DNA from 4 places in the Sporosarcina sp. Y1004 genome. Region 3 is predicted to be linked to each of the others. Evidence: riboswitches for the same ligand, from Rfam matches in the RefSeq annotation. Region 3 holds a riboswitch; each other region holds the start of a gene.
The links. Region 3 has a riboswitch for S-adenosylmethionine ahead of mtnK (S-methyl-5-thioribose kinase). Riboswitches for the same ligand answer to the same signal wherever they lie in the genome.

Region 1 (5,925 bases), on a different contig from region 3:
ATCTAGATCACTGCTAGCAATCTCATCTAATTCAACTGTTTCAGTTAACCCTTCCAATTGAAAATCTGGATTCCAGCGATTAATTAATGTACCACCGTGCGGTTGACTCAAGCTCATATTAATTTCCTCCATTTAAGTTGATTTTTTGGTGTAATCCACACTCTGTTTTCATTTGATTTGCCCACCGGCCAGACCTTGAGCCTGACGTTGAATCACTTGGCGACGTACAGGGTACGCAACCAATACTAGGAAATCCTTGATCATGAAGGGGATTATAGGGCAATTTATATTTATCAACATAATCCCAAATATCGGTCCACGTCCAATGAATCAATGGGCAAACTTTAACTGATTGGAACGTTTCATCCTTATTCACAAATTCGGTTAAACTTCTAGACGGTGATTGTTCTCGTCGTAGCCCAGATAACCAAGCAGTCGCACTGCTTAGTGCCTCTTGAAGTGGAACAACTTTCCTCATATGGCAACAACGGTCTGGTTGTCTTTCCCATAGTTTTTCTCCATGTGCATCAGCCTGTTCTTCAACCGTTAAGGCTGGCTTTTTCATTTCTATATCGAGCTGTGGATAACGCGTTTTGATGTCATCGATGAGGGTATACGTTTCTTGAAAATGAAGCCCTGTATCCAAAAACACCACTTTTGCAGTTGGTTTTGTTTTCGAAATCAAATCAAGCATCACAATTCCTTCTACACCAAAGCTACATGCATATACAAGATCAGCATCATATTCGTCATAAGCCCATCTCAAAACATTTAAAGCACCCTTTGACTCGTCGTCAATGTTAAACGTTTCAGTAGGCTTAAACCATGTGTCATACGTTAGTTTCACCATAGAAACTTCTCCCCTCATAAAATTAATGATGTAACTTCTCTTTTTAAGACGAAGTTAACCATTCAATGGTTAAAGCCATCTATTGTTCATATGTTCGGAATTTTACATTCAGTTAGAATTCCCGTTCTACTTATGATTGAAATTAACAATATCTTTATTAATCCTATCTGTCAAGTCGGTTTAAAGGTATTCTATTCCTACAACACCAAGAAGTTACATGTCTATTGGTTTTTTCAGATATATTTATTTTCGTTTAAATAATTTACGATGACTTTAACGGATTCTTCAACGCTTAGCTTATTTGTATCAATAGTGATTTCTGGGTCAACAGGTACGTCATAAGGAGCATCGATTCCTGTGAAATTTTTCAACTCTCCCAATCTGGCTTTCTTGTAGAGTCCCTTTGTATCGCGTTCTTCACATGTTTCTAAACTAGCCTTCACGTAAACCTCGATAAATTCATTTGGTTCGACGAGGTCGCGCACTTGATCCCGATCTTCCTTGTATGGAGAAATGAACGCTGTTAACGTGAACAATCCTGCATCAATCATTAGTTTTGAGACTTCACCGATTCTACGAATATTTTCCGTTCGGTCATCTGGACTAAACCCTAAATTCTTATTTAAACCATGCCGGACATTATCTCCATCCAACCGATAGGTATGAATACCTTTTTTATGTAACGCTGTTTCTAACGCTACTGAAATCGTCGACTTTCCTGATCCTGAAAGTCCTGTAAACCATAGAATTGCACTTTTATGCCCCTTAGCTTCTTGGCGATTGTCTTTTGTTACCTCTGATTCGTGCCAAACGATATTTGTAGATTCTGTCATTATTCTCTCCCCCATTTTCTCTATTTAGTTTACAAAAAAAGACAACTTTTAAACCGATACAAATAATCGATTAAAAGATGCCTTTAGTTGTCTAATTAGCATGTATTCTATTACGTAGAAAATAAAAAACCACTTCTTAATAGTGCAAGAAGAGGTTAATTAATCGAACAAAAAATTTCTCTTCTTATCTTCTAAACTTTCGTTTAATGGAATTGGCACAGTACTAAACAGTCTGTTGCCGAGGTTTCATTGGGCCAGTCCCTCAACCTCTCTAGATAAGATATGAACTATTAAGTTGAGACCAATATTACATTATGAAAAAGACATTGTCAATGACTTATCAGATAATAAATTAAAGTCTATTGGTTTAATTGGTTTTAAATATCCTTCTTGTGTCGATAACAAAAAAGCTATCTATTTTTCATTTAAAGTTCTCAAAGAATACACGTATGACATCAGCCCCACCTATAAAGGTACCTAATGTACCTCCTAGGTTTGTGAGGACGACAACTAATAAGACTCGTGTTACCCTATTTGCCCAAAAACCTTTAATCGAAAATACATCTTCAGATAATCTTTCGAAATCGCCAACGCTTGGTCTACGGAAAAATGCCTGAACAATTCCGGATACCCACCCCGCTGCAATCAAAGGATGTAGGGTTGTTATTGGAGCCGAAACAAAGGCAGCCAAAATGGCTAGTGGATGTCCCAGTGCCGCAGCCGCACCAATTGCCGAAAGACTACCCGTCCACAATATCCAACTTAGCGCTTGGTCAAAACCCGCGGAAGGATTTGAAATAAAAGTATATGCAATTATAGAAAGAAGGAGCACTGGAATTGCCCACCCAATAATTTTAGGTAGTTTTGATTTGACGGGCGTTTGCGATAATGCTTGTAAATCATGCTCATTATGAATTTCCTTGGTAATCCCTGGAATATGTGCCGCCCCTAAAACAGCCACTACTTTTTTCCCCGGTGCATCTTTAATTTTCTGTGCTAAATACTGATCACGTTCATCAATTAAAGGCTCCTTTAGTTTCGGAAAAGTTTCTGTGAAATCGTTTAATACCGCATTTAAAGTGTCCTTTGATTTCATTTTTTCTAGGTCTTCTTCTGAAATGCTTTCTTTGCTGAATATACTATATACGACCGACGTGAGAAGTTGGCTTTTCCCCATAAAACCGATATTACCCCAAATTCTGGAGAACGTTATTTGAATATTACGATCGGCGAGCACAAGTTCTGCACCAACTTCATTTGCCGATTCAATCCCCTGAATCATTTCCTGCCCAGGCTTTATATTAAATTGTTTTGCTAAACGGTTTTGAAAGGAGGAAATTGCCAGATTCATTAAAAGTAAAGATGCTTTCTTTTCTTTTATTACCTTAAAAATATCTGTCTCCTTCCACTTGCTTCCTTCCATGATAGATTGATAACGTTGTTCATCCAATTCAATACAAACCGAATCAGGTCTCTCTCTGTCGATTACTTCTTTTACCTGATCTGCACTTTGCTTTGAAACGTGGGCTGTTCCAATAAGAATTAATTCTTTTCCATCTAAATTTATTCTCGTAATATTGTCTTCTTGCATGAACAAACATCCTTTGTAGAACTAATTTCTTATTAGTAACCTCAATCTAGTGATCACCAAAAGACGGTCTAATATTAATAATGAATCAGTTTGAAACAAAATTCAATTATATTTCATTATTAATTAAATATGAGTCATTCCACCAAGGAAAAATCGTTAGATAGAATATGTGAAATCCTTTGGCTAGACTTGCTTTAAAAACTTTTGCGTTCCTTGATCTTTAGGATATAGAAAGCTTACTTGGGTTGTTCCTTCATTCACGATATTCTACGTCACAGTTAACACTTCTCCGATCAATTCCGGAACCAAGACAGAAACTTGTTCTTCAATTTGATTTGACGTTATTATTAATTTTTATCTCTTTCTCGTACAACTTCTTTAACCACTCCTCTTGACGTTCCATCTTTATCATTCGTAAATCTGAATAGAAAAAAACCTCTTTTCAAAATAGAAAAGAGGGTTAAGCAATCATCAACTGTTACTCTAATATCTCAAGATTTCACTCTTACTGGATTTAGCACCTTTCAGTCAGACTGAGGTTGCTGATGCGCCATCAGCCAGTTCCTGAGCTTCTCTAGATGCAAAATATGAAGTTGTTAGTAATTTCAATTTATCTGTTCAATACTCCAGAGAGCGTTTTTCACAATTCAATTACTAGCGATTATTATGACCGTTACCACACTACCCTTTGGCGTTTTCTATAAACTTTATTTTCTTTATAATTCTTTTCTCCTTCTTTTCCCATACCTAAATAATGTTCACGTACTTCTTCGTTTGATAATAGGTAGTTTGCATCGCCTTGCATTACAACCCGCCCACTTTCCATAATATAGCCATAGTCAGAAATTGACAGTGCAACATTGGCATTCTGCTCAACAACTAATATAGATGTGCCCTCTTCTTGATTGATTTGTTTAATATTTTGAAAAATCTCTTTAACGAGCAGCGGTGCAATCCCTAATGAAGGTTCATCCAGTAATAATAGCTTTGGTTTTGCCATAATGCCTCTGCCAATTGCAAGCATTTGCTGCTCCCCACCAGACAGGAATCCCGCTTTTTGGTTTTGAAGAGCTTTAAGTTTTGCAAAATAAGTGTAAATCTTTTCTATATCAGACTTGATATTAGAACGATCCTTCCGTGTATAAGCTCCAGCCATTAAATTTTCTTCAACAGTTAGATCTTTAAATACACGTCTTCCCTCCATGCATAGGAATATTCCCTTTCTAACAATTACGTCAGGTGTGATATCGTTTATTTTTTCACCTTCAAATTCGATAGTTCCATCAGTTATTTGTCCTCCATCACCGGAAAGCAAACCTGAAATCGCTTTTAAAGTTGTCGACTTACCTGCTCCGTTGCTGCCCAGTAAGGCAATTATATTACCTTCAGGAACATGAAGTGACATCCCTTTCAATGCAAGAATATTTTTCGAGTAAACTGCTTCAATATTTTTGACATGGAGCATTTATTTCCTCCTTCCACCAAAGAAAACAAAAAGGTAAGCATATGAATATCAATTACTATTCCCATTCTTGTTTCTGGATGCACTGGTTTAGTATGGGTTGTCCATTTTAAATTAATCGTTGTAGCTAAAGTAATCAGTCAACGGTTCCCATTGTCCGTCTTTTACGATACCTAGACGTGTCTGCTCAGTACCCATATGACTTTCTGCGCTAAAACTGACCGGAGCACCCAATCCACCGAGGTCTAAATCCTTAATAGATTCAATACCTGTACGGATCTCCTCCCCTGTAAGATCACCATCTGGATGTACTTTTGCAGCCTCTTCAATCCCAGCTACTAATATTTTCGCAGTCGTCCATCCTTGAATGAACTTCTGATTAATATCCTCAAGCGTCTTGCCTTCAGCTTCCAAATACTCTTTCACATCAGCCATACCTGGTAGGTCTTCATAAGGCAGTGCATGTGATAGGATTCCGATATATCCTTCAGCAATTTCTTCACCTACAATAGCTATAACGCCTTCACCAGAAGCCCAGTTTAAACCGATGAATTGTGTTTCAATATCAAGTGTTTTAGCATCTCTTAAGATTGTTGCTGTTGCTCCCCATGTTTCCTGAATAATTGCATAGTCAGGATTTTTCTTTTTCATATTTAATAATTGGGATTGAGCCTCTGTTGCTTGAACGTCAACTATTTGCTCATCAACAATTTCAATACCAATTTCGGCAGCATAGGCTTTAATATCTTCAATTGGTGACCGTCCGAACGCTGTGTCATTATATAATAACGCTACTGTCGGATCAGATCCTTTATGATTCTCTTGTATCCATTTCAATACAGAACGGCCTTGATCCGAGTACGATGCAGCTACCAGGAAATTATATGGACTTTCGCCAAGATCTTTCAAGCTCTCGGAGTATGAAGCAGAGAAGAACGGGAGTTTATCATTTGCTACTTGCTGACGCAACGCTTCCGTATCACCAGTCCCCCAACCGAGTATGGCTGAAACTTTTTCTTTATCTCGGAGTGCCTGATAGATTTTTTGCGCTTCCGGAATAGCATAAGCATAATCTTTTCCGTTCAGTTCAATATTCAACCCTTCAACTCCGCCTTTATTCTTTAGATGTTTGAAATATGCTTGTTCTCCCTCGGCGTAAGGTGTCCCAACATCACCAGTTGCTCCTGTA
Region 2 (5,925 bases), on a different contig from region 3:
ATTCACCGTGGGAGTATGAAGTTAAAATCACAGAAGAACATATTCCCGTATTCAATCGTTTATTTTCACAGATAGATGAACTTGAAATTCGGAACTTTATTAGGTCGCATCTACCGTTTTTACCGTATTATTATGGCCGGAATAATGAAAAGGTCGATCAACGTACGATGAGGATTTATGCACTTATCCATGAGTTCACCGATGAGCCATCGAAGCGATTCATCGAAGAACTTCCTTATTTTCGTTGATACTCATCCTGTCCTTCGTTAAAATGAACGAAAGGACGGGATTTTAATGCTGACATTTAATGATGTAAACGGTGGCCGTGTCGAGCTGTCATTTGAAAAGAATCGATTTAGTATGCCTGCTCGGCATGTTCTTGTTGTATTGAAATATAAAGAAAAGTGGCTTCTAACTCGTCATTTGGAGCGTGGTGTCGAGTTTCCAGGTGGCAAAGCAGAAGAAGGGGAATCAATCGAAGAAGCGGCCATTCGTGAAACGATTGAAGAAACCGGCGTTAGAATTACGGATGTGCAAAATTTTGCGGAATATGTCGTTCGAAGCAATATCACATTTTGTAAAGCTGTATTCACGGGAAGCGTTGTAGAAATTGATGAAAATCCAACACTTTACGAAACGAATGGCGCTACATGGATGACAAGTGAGGAACTGGACGCGTGTGATGAGTTAAGTTTTCATATGAAAGGCACGGGAATGGAAGCTTTAAGAAAGTGGGTGGAAGCACGTGAGTTATGATGGCACTATTATTCATCGGAAAGCCTATCCTTCGCCAAACCCAAACGTTTATCTTGAAGAAATCACTTATTTTTCGGATGGGCTGAGAGTGAAAGGGCTTATGGCGCAACCGCTTACGCATGGAACCTATGAAGGTATCCTTTATTTAAGAGGCGGTATGCAACATATAGGAATGGTTCGTCCAGCTCGAATTGCCCAGTTTGCTGCGCAAGGGTTCGTTGTATTCGCTCCTTACTACCGTGGGAACCGTGGAGGGGAAGGTCGGGATGAATTCGCAGGTGCCGATCGTCAGGATGCGTTGAATGCTGTAGACGTGCTGAAACAAAATCCTATGACAAACGTCGAGAGGATTCACTTATTCGCGTTTTCACGAGGCGGCATTATGGCTCTGTGGACCGCTATTTTGCGTGATGATATTACTTCGGTTGTTACGTGGTCGGGTGTTTCCGATGTCATTTTTACATACAAAGAACGGAAAGACATGCGGCGGATGATGAAGCGAGTTATCGGTGGAACGCCGAACAGCGTGCCTGATGAATACAGAAAAAGGACAGCGCTGTTTCGCGTAGATGAAATTACTGCACCTGTTCTTATCATTCATGGCATGATTGATGAGAACGTCTCATTCCAACAGGCTGTGTTATTGGAGAACGCATTGCGTGAACATAATAAAGTATACGAGACATGGTACTTCCCAGAATACACGCATTTCATTCCACCGGGCATGAATGCACAGCTTGTTAGAGATTTGACGAGTTGGATGAAGAGACAGTGAGTAGATCATTACTGATTATAATGATAAAAAAACAGGGTAGCACAATAAATGTGCTACCCTGTTTATATCTGATTGTCTTTACGCCATTCCTAGTCTATCGGATATAGACTAAGAGCAATCTTCTTATGCGATTGGTCCGCCTTTATACGTAATCTCTTCTGAAACCGAACCGAATTTCTTAAAGTTTTCACGGAACATAGATGCTAGTTCTTTTGCTTTAAGATCGTAAGCATTTCCATCAGACCATGCATTGCGTGGGTTCAATACTTCTGTCGGAACGCCTTCAATCTCTGTAGGCATTGCAAGACCAAAAATGCTATTCATTTCTGTTTCAACATTATTTAGTTTACCAGCAAGTGCTGCACGAACCATTGCGCGTGTATATTTAAGATCCATACGCTTACCAACACCATATACGCCACCAGTCCAACCTGTATTCACTAGGAATACTTGTGCGTCATGTTCATCAATTTTTTTCCCAAGCATTTCAGCATATACTGTCGCTGGAAGCGGTAGGAAAGGTGATCCGAAGCATGTTGAGAATGTTGCTTCAGGTGATGTGATACCACGCTCAGTTCCAGCAAGTTTCGAAGTGAAACCACTTAGGAAGTGGTACATTGCTTGCTCTTTCGTTAATTTGGAAATAGGGGGCAGTACGCCGAAAGCGTCAGCAGTCAAGAAAATAATTGTTTTCGGATGACCTGCAACTGAAGGGTCAACGATGTTATCGATTGCTTGAATTGGATATGCTGCACGTGTATTTTCAGTCAAAGATCCATCATCGTAATTAGGAATGTTTGTTACTGGGTCGATAACAACGTTTTCAAGAACTGACCCGAAACGAATTGCACCGAAAATTTCAGGTTCTTTTTCTTGAGATAAATTGATACATTTCGCGTAGCAACCACCTTCGATGTTAAAGACACCAGTGTCAGACCAACCGTGTTCATCGTCTCCGATTAATTTGCGGTTCGCGTCAGCTGAAAGTGTTGTTTTACCTGTTCCTGAAAGACCGAAGAACAAAGCGACATCGCCTTCTTCGCCGACGTTCGCAGAACAGTGCATAGGCATGATGCCATTCTCAGGTAGGAAGTAGTTCATGACAGAGAAGATTGCTTTTTTCATTTCACCAGCATATTCAGTACCACCAATGAGAACGATGCGTTTTTCCATAGACACAATAATGAACGTCTCGGAATTCGTACCGTCAACTGCAGGATCCGCTTTAAAAGAAGGAGCTGAAATGATAGTAAATTGCGCTTCGTGTTTCGAGAGCTCTACTTCAGTCGGGCGAATAAACAATTGATGGACGAATAGGTTATGCCAAGCAAATTCATTCACGACTTGAATGGATAGACGTGAAGCTGGATCTGCACCAGCGAATCCTTTGAAGACGAACAGTTCGTCTTTAACTTTTAAGTGTGTAAGCATTTTATTATATAATGAGTCAAATACATCAGATGAAATCGGACGGTTTACGCTGCCCCAATCGATTTTGTCTTTGGAGGACGCTTCCTCGACAATATATTTATCTTTAGGGGAACGACCTGTATACTTCCCTGTTTGAGCCGTGACTGCTCCATCGGAAGTCAGTTGAGCTTCTCCACGTGATATCGCTTTTTCAACAAGTTGTGGTACTGAAAGTTGAATTTTTATATTTTCACCGGAAAGAAGGTTATTTAGATCGTCGCTAATCTTTGCTGTAATCATAATTATGTACCGTCCTTTACTCATAGTCCCATATAATTGGGTGTCATGTCATCACATTTCTTAAATAGTATAACACATTAAGAATAATAATCTATATTAATCAAAATCTCAAGCAATTAGTTGTAAAATCGGCAAAGAAATTTGACAGGGAACAAGTTTTTTCGTAGCATATATAGTTGAACGGATACTCTTATCCCGAGCTGGTGGAGGGGTCAGGCCCAATGAAACCCGGCAACCTGCAATGACTTATTTGTCTGCGCAAAGGTGCCAAACCTGTAGCAAGGCACAGTCCTTGTATGATAAGAGTGAAAGGTGCTTTTAAAATCATGCCTTTCCTCATGTATTAGTACGTGAGCGAAGGGCTTTTTAATTTGTTTAGCCCTTTATCCTCGTGTATAGAGCTCGCAGTGGCTTGTAGTCTTTCCTGAATCCGGGAGGACTCTACATGGGACATATGAGTACCGTATCAATCTCGTAGGATATAAGGAGGAAAAGACATGACTAACCGCCGACTGTTTACTTCAGAATCGGTAACTGAAGGACATCCAGACAAAATGTGCGACCAAATTTCAGATGCTATCCTTGATGCTATTTTGGAGGAAGATCCAAATGCACGCGTAGCATGTGAAACGACAATCACTACAGGACTGGTACTCGTAGCAGGTGAAATCACGACGACTACATATGTCGATATTCCAAAAGTTGTGCGCGAAACTGTTAAAGGCATTGGTTACGTTCGAGCGAAATACGGATTTGATTGGGAAACGTCTGCAGTTCTCACTGCGATCGATGAACAATCAGCCGATATTGCTGCGGGTGTTGACCAAGCACTTGAAGCGCGTGAAGGATTAATGACAGATGACGAACTTGAAGATATTGGAGCAGGCGACCAAGGTTTGATGTTCGGATATGCTTGTAATGAGACACCAGAACTGATGCCATTACCAATTAGCTTAGCCCATAAACTATCCTTTAAACTTGCACAAGTACGTAAAGATGAAACACTTTCGTACCTAAGACCGGATGGGAAAACGCAAGTGACTGTAGAGTATGATGGAAATAATATACCCGTCAGAATTGATACGATTGTTATTTCAGCACAACATCATCCTGAAGTGACACTTGAGCAGATTCAAAGTGATATTAAGGAATTCGTTATTAATCCAGTTGTACCAACTAATTTAATTGATGAAGAAACAAAGTACTTCATCAATCCAACTGGACGATTTGTAATAGGCGGACCTCAAGGAGATGCAGGTCTGACTGGGCGTAAAATCATTGTTGATACGTATGGCGGTTATGCCCGTCATGGCGGTGGGGCATTTTCGGGGAAAGATCCTACGAAAGTGGACCGCTCAGCTTCATACGCGGCTCGTTATGTTGCAAAAAACATCGTTGCAGCAGAACTTGCAGACCGCTGTGAAGTCCAGTTGGCTTATGCAATCGGTGTAGCTCAACCTGTATCGATTTCGATTGATACATTCGGAACAGGTACTGTTGAGGAGAGTAAACTTGTGGAATTGACACGTGAACTCTTTGACCTTCGTCCAGCAGGTATCATTAAAATGCTTAATCTCCGTCGTCCTATCTACAAGCAGACGGCAGCGTATGGTCACTTCGGCCGCACGGATGTTGATCTGCCATGGGAGCAAACGGATAAAGCTGGAGCTTTGAAAGAACTAACAGGGAAATAATTATTGAAAATGCCGGAAGCAAGGACTCCTCCTTAGCTTCCGGCATTTTTTATCGTGTGTTATTATCCTTCAATAAAAAAAGCCGCCAATCAATGGCGGCAATACATCACTTTTGTAGACTCTTATAATATTGCCCTTTTTCCGCGTATTCACGAACAATTCTTTCCATATCTGCACGGTCATCTTCATTCAGTTCTCGAACAACTTTTGCCGGTGAACCGAGTGCTAACATATTCGGTGGAATCTTCTTACCGGGCGGTACTAGACTGCCCGCTCCAATAAATGCCCCCTCGCCGATTTCAGCCCCGTCTAGAATGATGGAGCCCATGCCAATCAGCGCCCCTTTTTTTATAGTGCAGCTATGTAGAGTAACTTGGTGTCCAATCGACACTTCGTCCTCAAGGATTAGTGGAGAGTGCGGGCTTTGATGTAGGCAGCACAAGTCTTGCACGTTCACTTTACGTCCGATAATTGTAGCTGAGACATCACCGCGAATCACAGTATTGAACCAGATTGACGATTCGGCACCAATTGTTACATCTCCAGAAATTGTTGTATAATCTGCAATGAATACGGATGGATCGATTACGGGTGTTTTATCTTTGTAGGGATAAATCATTCAACTCTCCTCATTTCTTTATGTAGTGTATAATTATCGTAACAAAGATTAGGATTTTATAGTAGGTTAAGAGTTAAACAATAGAAAGAAAATAATGTAATAGGTTAGGGGAAGATGACCGTGTGGAAATGGGAAGCGGAAGGACAGCCTAAAGCTGTCGTGGCGATCGTTCATAATGTGTACGAACATCATAGTAGAAATGCTTGGCTCATTCAGAAGCTTCGTAATAGTGGTTTCCATGTCGTGGCAGGTGATTTACCTGGACACGGAGTAGAAAGCCAAGGGAAAATCCACAACGAACAGGTTGATACATACACTAAATATGTGGAAAAGTTAATAGAGGTCGGTCTCGGTGATAATCTACCTTTTTT
Region 3 (5,925 bases):
TGCCAGTCAACTCCGGGAGCGGTCAAGCAGCATTAACGATGCCAATCATGGCGCCAATCGCAGACTTAGTTGGAATCAGCAGACAAACTGCTGTCCTTGCCTTCCAATTCGGCGATGGATTTACGAATGCCTTCTACCCTACCAACGGCGGATTGATGGCCGGGTTGGCACTTGCAGGAATCTCCTGGCTGAAATGGGCAAGATTTATGATTCCACTAGTCATCTTGATGTTCGTTACGTGTGCGATTATGGTAACGATTGTTCATTTGTTTGTGTGGCCGGCTTAGGTTTTGGTATGTAGGGGTATTGTAGTTCTGTTGTTAAGTTGAAGAACTGAATAGGTAAATCGCATACCTTTAGACAATAAAATTATACGAAAAAACGCAGAGGTTGTACCGACCCCCGAGAGTTAGAATTTTTCACTCTAACTTTCGAGGATTGTACCATTTTATCCGATGCGTTTTTTATAATTTATGATTAAGCCAAGAACACCCGTGACTTCAGACGTGGGATGAATTGGCTTTCTTTTTTTGTTTTAAAGCGACATTGCCATGCGAACACCTGTTCTTTTTGGTAGAATATTCTTAGGAAGGCAGGTGACGAACTATGGAGCCGAATAAAGAATATCGAACTATCCGATTTACACTATTCCCCGTCAACCGGAACAGTCGCATCATGCAAATGCTTTTCAAGATCAGCACGGAAATCTGCTTTCTGCGCGTCACTCCAACCAAGCTCTTTGCTCATCATTGCGATGACGGACACTTTCCACTCGTTCACCCATTGAATATCAAACAGTAATGCGCCCGTACGTCGCCAGAAAAAGTCGACGGGTGTACGGACGAATTCATCTGTGATCGAGTAAAGGACTTGCGTATAGAGGTAGACGGGTAGCCCAGAATCTTGCGCTGCCTGCTCGTTTTTCTGTAATAAATCAAAAAGGATATCTACATTTGAGCCATACTTTTTCACGAGGGACTGCGCTCTTTCCTGATCCAATCCGAGTTTTATGCCTTGTTTGATTTTCCGATACATGAACGTTTCAAAGTTTCGGGAACCTCCGACGTGTCCGCCTGAAATGGGCATATTCTTCGTGCTGGACGGAGAAAATAATACTCCTGTATCTGTTTTGAGTTTTGATGCGACGACATCTACAATCGTCTCCGCCATTTTTCGATAGCCCGTCAGTTTTCCTCCAGCAATGGTGATTAACCCCGAAGCGGACTCCCAGATTTCATCTTTTCTTGAAACTTCGGATGCCCCTTTACCTTTTTCATTGATCAAAGGCCGTAGCCCAACCCAGCTGGATTCAATATCACTCGCCGCAATGGTTAACTTCGGAAAGATGAGAGCGATGGCGTCCATCAAATAATCGCGGTCGCTTACGGTCATTCGGGGATGAACCATGTCCCCTTTGTAATCAGTGTCTGTCGTCCCGACGTACGTTTTCCCATCCCGTGGGATTGCCAACACCATCCGGCCATCTGGCGTGTCAAAGTAAACAATCTGATTCAAAGGAAATACACTTTGGTCAAAAACGAGATGAATGCCCTTCGTCAAACGAATTTCCCGTGAATCCAAGGAGTTGTCTTTCTCCCTCAATGTATCCACCCATGGTCCGGCAGCGTTCACTATTGTTTTTGCGCGTATTTCACTAGTTTTGCCATTTAATTGGTCAACGACGGATACGCCTGTAACGTTTCCTTCATTGTAAATAAAATCAGTCACTTTTGTATAATTGAATACAGTAGCGCCTTGACTGACAGCTTCTTTCATCACTTCAATCGTCAGTCTCGCATCATCCGATCGGTATTCAACGAAACGGCCAGCCCCAAGTAACCCTTCAGTTCTGAGTTTAGGCTCCGCATGCAACGCTCTTTCTCTAGTCAACATACTTTTTCGTTCTTCTTTTTTCACGCCCGCCAAAAAATCATAGACGCGTAACCCGATAGAGGTACTGAATTTACCCATTGATCCGTCCTTATAAATCGGCAATAGCAGCCACTCGGGCTTCGTCACATGGGGTCCGTTTTCATAGACGACCGCCCGTTCCTTGCCTGTTTCCGCAACGATCTTCACTTCAAGGTTTTTCAGGTAACGCAAGCCGCCATGAATCATTTTTGTGGAACGACTGGACGTCCCAGCAGCAAAATCCTGCATTTCCACAAGCACTGTTTTCATGCCGCGACTGGCTGCGTCCAAGGCAATTCCAGCCCCCGTAATGCCGCCTCCGATGATTAATACATCAAATTCTTCCGCTTGTAATGTTGAGAGTTCTTCATTTTTATGTAACTCATTAGGTTGTTCACTCATTATAGTTAAAGCCTCCACATATTGTATTGGTCCATTAATTATACTACAATTTAGATAACTGAATCTCTTGATTTACAAAACGTTTAGAAAATAGTAATATGTAGCCAGTGTTTTAACTATTTGGTGGGTTTTAATTACATAGACAATTAGTAAGAGGCATGCTATAATTTCATATAACATTGTGCGAATCTAATGGTAATTAAAAATAATAAATATACTCTTATCAGGAGCAGGCGGAGGGAAAAGCCCGATGAAGCCCGGCAACCGACTCAATTGAGCACGGTGCTAATTCTTACAGCATTGATGCTGAAAGATAAGAAGTTGTGTGAAAAACCTCTTCTTAACTGAAGGGGTTTTTTTATCATCATAGACAGTACATAAGGAGGAAATAACATGAATACATCAAGTCATCAGGAACTAGCAACCTATGCATTTTTAGAAATCGATGAAATCGTGAAGTATGTTAAAAAGCGTGGCTTCTTTAGTGAACAAGAACAAGTTGTTGTGACGGAAGTAAGTGATGGGAAGATCAATCATGTTTATCGATTAACGGGGGAACAGAAGAGCTTGATACTCAAGCAGGCTGTACCTTACGCGAGGATTGTTGGAGAGTCAATGCCTATCCCAATCGACCGGGTCGTTCTCGAAGCGAAAGTATTACAGGAATACGATAACATCATTCCCGGTTCTGTTCCGAAAGTGCATCTTCTGGATGAAATCATGGCAATTGTTGTGATGGAAGACATGCATCCGATGGAAATGGGGCGCACGGCTTTGAATAATGGGACGGAATCCACCGTATTTGCGAGAGACATAGGTGTATTCAGTGCGAAGACCACTTTTTATACGTCCGATTTCTACCTGGATCCAAAATTAAAGAAAGAGTTGAATGCCTCTTTTACAAATCCGGCTATGCGGGAAATGACGGAAGAGCTCTCTTTCGATTGTCCATACAATTTGCATGACAGCAATTTCTTTGAAGAAGGCTTGAAAAATGATGTATTATTTCTAAGTCAAGACCACCAGTTAAAGCTGGAAGTCGCGAAATTAAAACATAAGTTCATGACGAAAGCGGATGCGCTCATCCATAGCGATTTACATAGTGGTGCCATTTTCATGGGAGAAGACAAAACAGTTGTATTCGATACCGAGTTTGCTTGTTTTGGGCCGTTTGGATTTGACATGGGGCATTTTATCGCAAGCTTGTTGTTAAATGGAATCGGACATCCTGAATTTCAAACGAAGCGCTATGAACAAGCGCGGGAAGCTTGGTATGCGTACGCCGATACATTCGCCCAAGTTTGGAGAGAAGAATCCAATGAACCTTATACACAACTCGACGGCTTCCTGACGCATGTAATGGATGAGAACTTTACCGATATGCTAGGGTATGCAGGCTGCGAATTGGTCCGCCGCTCTATTGGTATTGCACAAATTGACGATTTAAATTATGAAGAAGATGAAGAAAAACGTATGGCCAGAAGGAAAAAAGTGTTGGAGCTCGGGAAGTATTTGATACTTAACCGTAATACAATACGCTCTCTTGAAGAATTGGAGAGCTGGTTCATCGACAGTAGTCACAAGGAGGAATTTTAATGGGAGTTACAGCCACTTATCTATTTCCGACACATCCAGAGCAAGAAAAAATAGCGGAGCAACATGCACTCGGGCTCACAATTGGGTCTTGGACGGATATTCCGCATCTTGAACAGCAGCAATTGAAGCACCATAAAGGTGAAGTCGTTTCTGTGGAACAAGGGGAAGTGAAGGATACGGTGAAAATCTTTTACCCATCCGCTAACTATTCGGCAGATCTTCCCGCGATCTTCACGACTGTCTACGGCAAGCTTTCTTTTTTTGAAGGCTATGAATTAATCGATTTGGATTTTGGCAAACAATTGCTTGCACAATTTCCAGGACCACGATTCGGTACAAAAGGGATTCGAGAGCAGTTGAATGTGATGGATCGCCCATTGCTGAAAGCCATCTTCAAGGGAGTCATGGGAAGAGATCTCTCCTTTTTCTCCGGCCAACTGGAAGAACTGCTAGCTGGCGGTGTCGATCTCATTAAAGACGATGAAATTCTATTTGAAAATGAATTAACACCGTTTTACAAGCGAATTACAACAGCAAAAGACATTATCGATCGGCATTATGAACAGACAGGAAATCGGGCATTGTATGCAGTGAACTTGTCGGGACGGACGAATGAGCTTCATGACAAGGCAGAACAGGCGGCAGCGCTCGGCGCAAATGCGTTATTATTTAATGTTCACGCGTACGGTTTGGATGCACTTCAAACGTTGCGTGAAAATAACAATATCGGTTTGCCGATTGTTGCGCATTCCGCTTTATCGGGCGTTCTAGCAGGACAAGCAGGTGGCGGATTCTCTTACTCATTATTGGTAGGGAAATTAACGCGACTCATCGGCGGAGATCTGTCCTTGTTCCCAAGTCCTTATGGCAATGTCGCCATTTCGAAATTCGATGCGTTGGCAATCAATGAAGCGCTGATAGAAGACAATGGCTTCGAAAAAACTTTTGCAGTACCATCCGCTGGAATTCACCCAGGCATGGTTCCGCAGTTGCTGAAGGATTTCGGAGATAATCTAGTCGTCAATGCAGGCGGCGGAATATTTGGCCATCCAGATGGACCGACGCAAGGTGCCAAGGCATTCCGGGCGGCGATTGACGCAAGTGTCAAACAAGTTTCACTCGTAGAAGCGGCAAAAACGTCAGAACCTTTGAAGCGCGCCATCGACCAATGGGGCGTTGTCGAGTCAGTATAAGCACAAAATGAGCCTCCTGGGATAGTCCCGAGAGGCTCGTTTTTTATATAGAATGAGTTATTGAAATTCTGCTAATACCGCTTCGTCGCTTTGTGGATGCCTTCGGGACCAGTGAAAAAGAATGATTTCCTTCAATGCCGTTGATTTCCGTTCCGAGCGGACGCTTTCCGCGGGCACGGCTTCAGCCTCCTCGTCACTGCGTTCCTGCGGGGTCTTCAGCTCGCGCTGTTCCCGCTGGAGTCGCCGCTCTGCACTACAATCAACTAGTTCTCATTATAATAAAAGAACTTTTTAAGTGGACGATGTCGCGCCTTCGCTGGATGGTCTCTATGTAGGGAAGCACATTTCGTTATCAGGGATAAGACCTGCAGCCTATAGTGCTTCTTTCTTCAAGGAAATTAGTATCAAATAGTAATCACATTATAATATCAGTCTATACATCACTTTCAATAATGGAGAAATCCAGCGCAGAAGCGACAAGGGGTAGCCGAAGCCCTGAGACTGGATGCGAAGCGTTAATCCAGGCTCATGGCGAGAGGCATCCCCAAAGCGCCAAGCGATCTAAAATGTACACTCTGAATTTAAATCTCTATCAATAATGTACACCCCAGCGCAGGCGCGACAAGGGGTAGCCGAAGCCGTGAGACTGGATGCGAAGCGCTAATCCAGGCTCAGGGCCAGAGGCATCCCCAAAGCGCCAAGCGATCTAAAATGTGCACTCTGAATTAAATCTCTCTCAACAATGGAAAACCCCAGCGCACATATCTAATCACAAACCCGCCACTTCCACACGCCCCGAGAAGAACGTTGCGCCGCCGCCCAT
Region 4 (5,925 bases), on a different contig from region 3:
CTGCTGAACTCTCAAAAATGGCAGGTGTGGATATTACAACAGAACAACCATTACGTGACACAATTGCTTACATCGGTGATTTGATTGATGAACTCATCGTTTTGACGCAAGATATCGAAGCAAATGAAAAGGCGAATGTCTCACAATAAATTCAAAAAAAGCTGACGAAACCGTAATGGTCTCGCCAGCTTTTTGCTATCTATTTTGAAATTCTTATTTCATCCACTCGGGTTTACCAAAACCTTCAAAATCCGAATCAATCACTTTTTCAAATTCTGCTGACTCTACGATTTCAATAATATCTTTAGCAAATTGTTTATCGGTATTTTCCGTTTTTACTGCAACAACATTTCTGTAAATATCGAGCATATCTTCCAGAACCAACGCATCCAATAAATTCATGCTTGCAGCAAGTGCGAAGTTTCCAGGAACGGCTGCTAAATCAGTGCCATCAAGGGAGCGTGGAAGCTGTCCCGCTTCGATAGGTTGAAATACTAAGTTCTTCTTGTTCATTGTGATATCCTTTTCGGATACTTTTAATACTTCTGCATTAGGATCGAATTCAATCAGACCCACGTCTTGTAACACTAATAGAGCACGAGCCCCATTGACAGGATCGTTTGGAATGGCAATTTTTGCGCCTTCCTCAATTTCTTCGATAGACTTGAATTTATTGGAGAATATCCCCATTGGAGCTGTTGGAACGATAATCAGTGGTGACAATTCCGCTTTAGTTTCTTTCACAACATTCTCCAAGTAAGTCGTGTTCTGGAACAAGTTTGCATCAATATCACCACTTGCTAAGGAGTTGTTCGGCTGAATATAATCGCTGAACTCGACTAGTTCCACTTTATATCCTTTTTCTTCAAGTCCGGGAATAATCGCCTTTTTTAACATATCGCTGTACGGTCCTGCAGTCGAACCAAGCTTCAAGGATTTATCATCAGATGCTTCTTCTTTACCACCACAAGCGGCAAGCACTGTTCCAAGTATAATGACTACTACAACAAATAGAAACTTTTTCATAATTTTTTCTCTCCCTATCATCTTTTATCAACAACTTTTGAAATACGATCTCCTGCAAATTGAATTAGTTGTACAAAAATTATTAATATCACGACAGTGACAACCATAATCGTATTGTCGTAACGATAATAACCAAACCGGATTGCTAAATCGCCGATTCCTCCACCGCCGACAACGCCTGCCATCGCCGAATAGGCGACTAAACTAATGACTGTCATTGTCACACCTTGAATAATACTTGTTTTCGCTTCCGGCAGTAGCACATCTTTGATAATCATCCATGGCGTCGCACCTACCGCGATTGCAGCTTCAATGACACCTTTATCAATTTCACGTAGCGAAGTCTGCACGATTCTAGCAAAAAATGGAATCGCAGCAGCAGATAACGAAACGCTCGCTGCGCCAGGACCAATCGGAGTTCCTACTATTAAAATAGTCAACGGGATCAGCGCGACTAGTAAAATAATGAACGGAACAGAACGGACCATATTGACGATAAAACCGAGAACTGAATTCAATACCCTGTTCTCTAAAAACAGTCCTTTTTCCGTGGTGAACAATAGGATTCCTAACGGCAGTCCAATAACTAGCGCGATGGCAAGAGAAATACCTATCATATAAAGCGTCTCACCAAATGCTTTCGTAATATCAGGCATTAGCTCCATAACATGTTGAATATCAATTCCCATATTCAATAACCTCCACTTGGGCAGCCCGCGATGACATATAGGCAATGGCCTTTTCTATTTCGTCATCTTCCCCTTTAAGTTCCATTAAAAAAGTACCTAGAGGCATTTCTTGAATATATTCAATCGAGCCATGAAGGAAATTACCTTGTACCCTAAATTGCTGGACCATATCTGAGATAATTCCCTCGCCCGCCACATCCCCTTTAAACATAACTTTAACGAGTTGTCCCGTACACCTACTCAATATTGCTGATGGAACATCAAACGATACGACACTACTGATAAACTCCTTGGTTAATGTTTCTTGAGGGTTTGAAAAGATATCATATACTTGTCCTTCTTCAATCACTTTGCCATTTTGCATAATCGCCATTCGATCGCAAATTTCCTTCACTACATTCATCTCATGCGTAATAAGAACAATTGTAATACGCAATTCCTTATTGATTTTTTTCAAAAGCCGTAAGATTGATAGCGTTGTATTCGGATCGAGTGCGGAAGTTGCTTCATCACAAAGCAAAACGGATGGGTTATTCGCAAGCGCACGAGCAATGCCCACTCTCTGCTTTTGGCCACCACTTAACTGTGCAGGATAGACGTCACGCTTATCAGAAAGGCTGACCATTTCAAGCAACTCTGTCACCCGTGTATTTATTTTATCGGGAGATGTTTTTGCAGCTCGCAATGCAAATGCAATATTTTCAAATACAGTCTTTTGGCTGATTAAATAAAAGTGCTGAAAAATCATTCCGATTTTCAAACGCGCCAGACGAAGTTTATTTCCTTTTAGATTCATCAGATTTAAACCGTCGACTAAAATCGTTCCACTCGTTGGTTTCTCCAATAAGTTGAGGCATCTGATAAGTGAGCTTTTCCCTGCGCCCGAGTAACCGACGATTCCGAAAATCTCTCCTGTGTTTATGTCTAACGACACATTATCAACGCCGGTAACAACTCTCTCTTTTGTTGTATATACTTTCGACACGTTTTGTATTTGTATCATATAAATCTCCTCTTTCTTTAAATGGAAGTATGAAATCTCTGGATGCCTGACCATATAAAAATGCTTCTTTCATAATAAGAAAGAAGCACCGAAAAAGGTTTCAGCTCATCTTTCAGAATGAATTTCACTCTGTAGGAGTTAGCACCTTCCTTGCTTTACACAAGGGGTTGCTGGACGTCATCGGGCCTATCCCTCAGTCTCTCTTGATAAGTACCATTATATTATTGTTTTGATGATATACCATTAATAGTAGTCATTTCTAATTAATTTGTCAACCTATCATCATGCTATCCTTTTCGGAAGTATTGTCAATTAAGTTGCATTCCATGTATACTAACCTTAAAATAATAGTTTTTTACTATATAGAAAACGGGGTTATTAAATGGCACTATCAAATCGATTAAAAAACTTACCGCCGCACTTTTTCGCATCACTTGTACGAAATGTTGAAGAAGCTCTTTCGGAAGGTCGAGACGTTATTAACTTGGGGCGTGGTAACCCCGATCAACCTACTCCACCTCACATTGTAAAAGCACTTCAAGAAGCGGTTGAAGATCCAGCAACACACGGGTACTCCCCGTTCAGAGGAACGCCCGAATTAAAACAGGCGGTTGCCGACTTTTATAAGCGAGAATACGATGTTCAAATTGACCCGACAACAGAAGTCGCAATTCTATTTGGTACAAAACCCGGCTTGGTTGAGTTACCGCTTGCCATAATGAACGAAGGTGAATTACTTTTGCTTCCGGATCCTGGATATCCCGATTATTTATCAAGTGTAAGCTTGGCAAACATTAAATATGATTTAATGCCATTGGTAGCTGAGAATGATTTTTTACCTGATTATAATGCCTTAACGGAAGAACAAAAAAAACAAGCAAAATTAATGTATCTGAACTACCCGAACAATCCAACCAGCGCAACTGCCAATATACCTTTCTTCGAAGAAACGGTTGCATTGGCAAAAGCCAATGATATTGCCATCCTTCACGACTTCGCTTACGGTGGAATCGGTTTTGACGGCGTTAAGCCTGTCAGTTTCCTACAGGCGGAAGGCGCTAAAGACGTTGGCATTGAAACGTACACGTTGTCAAAGACCTATAACATGGCCGGTTGGCGGGTCGGCTTCGCTATCGGTAATGCCGATATCATAGAAGCAATCAACTTATTACAAGACCATCTATTCATTGATATTTTCCCGGCTGTTCAGCGCGCGGCTGCGGCTGCGTTAACAGGAAGCCAAGATTGTGTAGATGAACTCGTATCCCTCTACGAAGGTCGCAGAAATGTCCTAATTTCCGAATGTAGACGAATCGGTTGGGACGTCGTTGCCCCAACAGCTTCTTTCTTCGCTTGGTTGCCTGTTCCAATAGGATATACAAGTGAGTCTTTCACCAATTTACTATTGGATAAAGCGGACATTGCCGTTGCACCAGGGCACGCCTTCGGAAAACATGGCGAAGGTTATGTACGCGTAGGCTTATTAGTAGAAGAAGATCGTATAGTTGAAGCAATTGCAAGGATTGAAAAACTCGGTCTATTTTCTTAATGATTATTGTGTATGTTGAAATATAGAATCATTTTAACTTCGCTTGCGCTAAGGAATGGCTCTGGCTGCCCTTGAATGGAGCCTATGCACAGTTTATACACCGTATTCACTATTTCCACTCATCTAATTACCAAAGTAAGGGATCAAAACTTGTGTAGTTTTGATCCCTTACTTTTATGTTAATTCATATTAAAATTTAATGTTATCCGGGTCTGGACCAACTCGATGATTCTTATTCAAACTATCGATGCGTGCCATATCTTCTGCTGTTAACTTGAAATCGAACACGGTAGCGTTTTCGGCGATGCGATGTTCTTTCGTAGATTTCGGAATTGTGATAACGCCATTTTGTAAGTCCCAGCGTAAAATGACTTGGGCTATGGATTTACCATATTTATCGGCAATTTCTTGAAGTTCCGTATTATCGAGCAACCCTCCCTGCATAAGCGGAGACCATGCTTCCAATTGAATATCATGTTGTCGGCAAAATGCATGCAGTTCTTTTTGTGTCAAACGTGGATGATATTCCACTTGGTTTAGCATCGGTTTAATTTCCGCATCTTTCATCAAATCTTCCAGGTGATGAATCTGGAAGTTACTTACACCGATTGCTTTAACCCGACCATCCTTATAAAGGGTTTCCATTGCGCGCCATGCTTCTTTATATTTACCAGCTACTGGCCAATGAATTAGGTATAAATCCAAATATTCTACACCTAGTTTAGTTAAGCTTTCTTCATAAGCTGCGATTGTCGTTTCGTACCCCAACTCTGAATTCCAGACTTTTGATGTGATGAATAGATCTTCTCTTGCAACTCCAGATTCCGCCATTGCTTGACGAACACCTTGTCCCACGCCAACTTCATTGCCATAAATCGCGGCTGTATCGATACTGCGATAGCCATGTGTAATTGCAGTTTTCACTGCATTCACCAGTTCTTGTCCCTCTTTAACTTTAAATACCCCAAGACCCAACCAAGGCATTTTCACGCCATTTTGCAATTTTGTTGTTGATTGTAAGTTGTTCATAATTCAATTCCCTCCAATGTTGTAATTACCACTATATTGCAATCATTTCTCATCTAAAATTGCTTCCTTATTCAGGATGTACCTAGTTTTTGCTGATCTTTCCTTTCCAGCGCTCCGCTGATTCCTGTTAATAGTGCGGCAACCAGTACCATTGTCCCTCCAATCCAAGCCGTATGAATAAGCCCGATTGAATCTGTTACTACTCCGCCTGCGTAGGCACCTATAGCAATTCCCGCATTAAATGCAGCTATGTTCATTGCGGAGGCTATGTCTACTGCACCTGGCACAAAACGTTCGGCTAACATGACGACATACACTTGAAGTCCCGAAACGTTCATAAATGCAAACAAGCCCATGAAAATTATTGTGATAAGACCTGCGACCTTAAATGGTACCGTAAACGTCAAAACAATAAGCACAATTGCCTGGGCAATAAACATATAGAATAGCGAGCCGATCGGGTTTTTATTTGATAGTTTTCCGCCTATCATATTACCGATTGCAATCGCGATTCCATAAACAAGTAAAATCATCACGATTGTTCCTTGTTTAAATCCTGTTATCGTTTGAAGCATCGGTGATAAGTATGTGAATACGACAAATGTTCCTCCGTACCCAAGTGCCGTAAT

Region 1: it holds a riboswitch for S-adenosylmethionine, as region 3 does, so the genes downstream of both, AC25Y6_RS15595 (TraB/GumN family protein) here and mtnK (S-methyl-5-thioribose kinase) in region 3, are expected to answer to the same signal.
Region 2: it holds a riboswitch for S-adenosylmethionine, as region 3 does, so the genes downstream of both, metK (methionine adenosyltransferase) here and mtnK (S-methyl-5-thioribose kinase) in region 3, are expected to answer to the same signal.
Region 4: it holds a riboswitch for S-adenosylmethionine, as region 3 does, so the genes downstream of both, AC25Y6_RS05135 (methionine ABC transporter ATP-binding protein) here and mtnK (S-methyl-5-thioribose kinase) in region 3, are expected to answer to the same signal.

The regions. Positions count from the first base shown of each region.
Region 1 covers NZ_JBYHFQ010000026.1:42,042-47,966, forward strand. The annotation lists gene sat (sulfate adenylyltransferase) at 1-117, opposite strand, end outside; gene AC25Y6_RS15585 (phosphoadenylyl-sulfate reductase) at 119-850, opposite strand; gene cysC (adenylyl-sulfate kinase) at 1,084-1,683, opposite strand; SAM riboswitch class I at 1,865-1,965, opposite strand; gene AC25Y6_RS15595 (TraB/GumN family protein) at 2,105-3,274, opposite strand; SAM riboswitch class I at 3,756-3,859, opposite strand; gene AC25Y6_RS15600 (ABC transporter ATP-binding protein) at 3,948-4,739, opposite strand; gene AC25Y6_RS15605 (ABC transporter substrate-binding protein) at 4,851-5,925, opposite strand, start outside.
Region 2 covers NZ_JBYHFQ010000022.1:11,093-17,017, forward strand. The annotation lists gene AC25Y6_RS14155 (transposase) at 1-248, shown strand, start outside; gene AC25Y6_RS14160 (NUDIX domain-containing protein) at 295-756, shown strand; gene AC25Y6_RS14165 (alpha/beta hydrolase family protein) at 746-1,531, shown strand; gene pckA (phosphoenolpyruvate carboxykinase (ATP)) at 1,655-3,241, opposite strand; SAM riboswitch class I at 3,429-3,547, shown strand; gene metK (methionine adenosyltransferase) at 3,739-4,935, shown strand; gene AC25Y6_RS14180 (gamma carbonic anhydrase) at 5,042-5,554, opposite strand; gene AC25Y6_RS14185 (alpha/beta hydrolase) at 5,669-5,925, shown strand, end outside.
Region 3 covers NZ_JBYHFQ010000021.1:55,481-61,405, forward strand. The annotation lists gene AC25Y6_RS14040 (YfcC family protein) at 1-287, shown strand, start outside; gene AC25Y6_RS14045 (glycerol-3-phosphate dehydrogenase/oxidase) at 646-2,316, opposite strand; SAM riboswitch class I at 2,531-2,633, shown strand; gene mtnK (S-methyl-5-thioribose kinase) at 2,707-3,909, shown strand; gene AC25Y6_RS14055 (2,3-diketo-5-methylthiopentyl-1-phosphate enolase) at 3,909-5,102, shown strand; gene AC25Y6_RS14060 (molybdopterin oxidoreductase family protein) at 5,872-5,925, opposite strand, start outside.
Region 4 covers NZ_JBYHFQ010000005.1:42,462-48,386, forward strand. The annotation lists gene pepF (oligoendopeptidase F) at 1-149, shown strand, start outside; gene AC25Y6_RS05125 (MetQ/NlpA family ABC transporter substrate-binding protein) at 214-1,026, opposite strand; gene AC25Y6_RS05130 (methionine ABC transporter permease) at 1,044-1,715, opposite strand; gene AC25Y6_RS05135 (methionine ABC transporter ATP-binding protein) at 1,705-2,718, opposite strand; SAM riboswitch class I at 2,821-2,931, opposite strand; gene AC25Y6_RS05140 (aminotransferase class I/II-fold pyridoxal phosphate-dependent enzyme) at 3,101-4,267, shown strand; gene AC25Y6_RS05145 (aldo/keto reductase) at 4,457-5,299, opposite strand; gene AC25Y6_RS05150 (MFS transporter) at 5,368-5,925, opposite strand, start outside.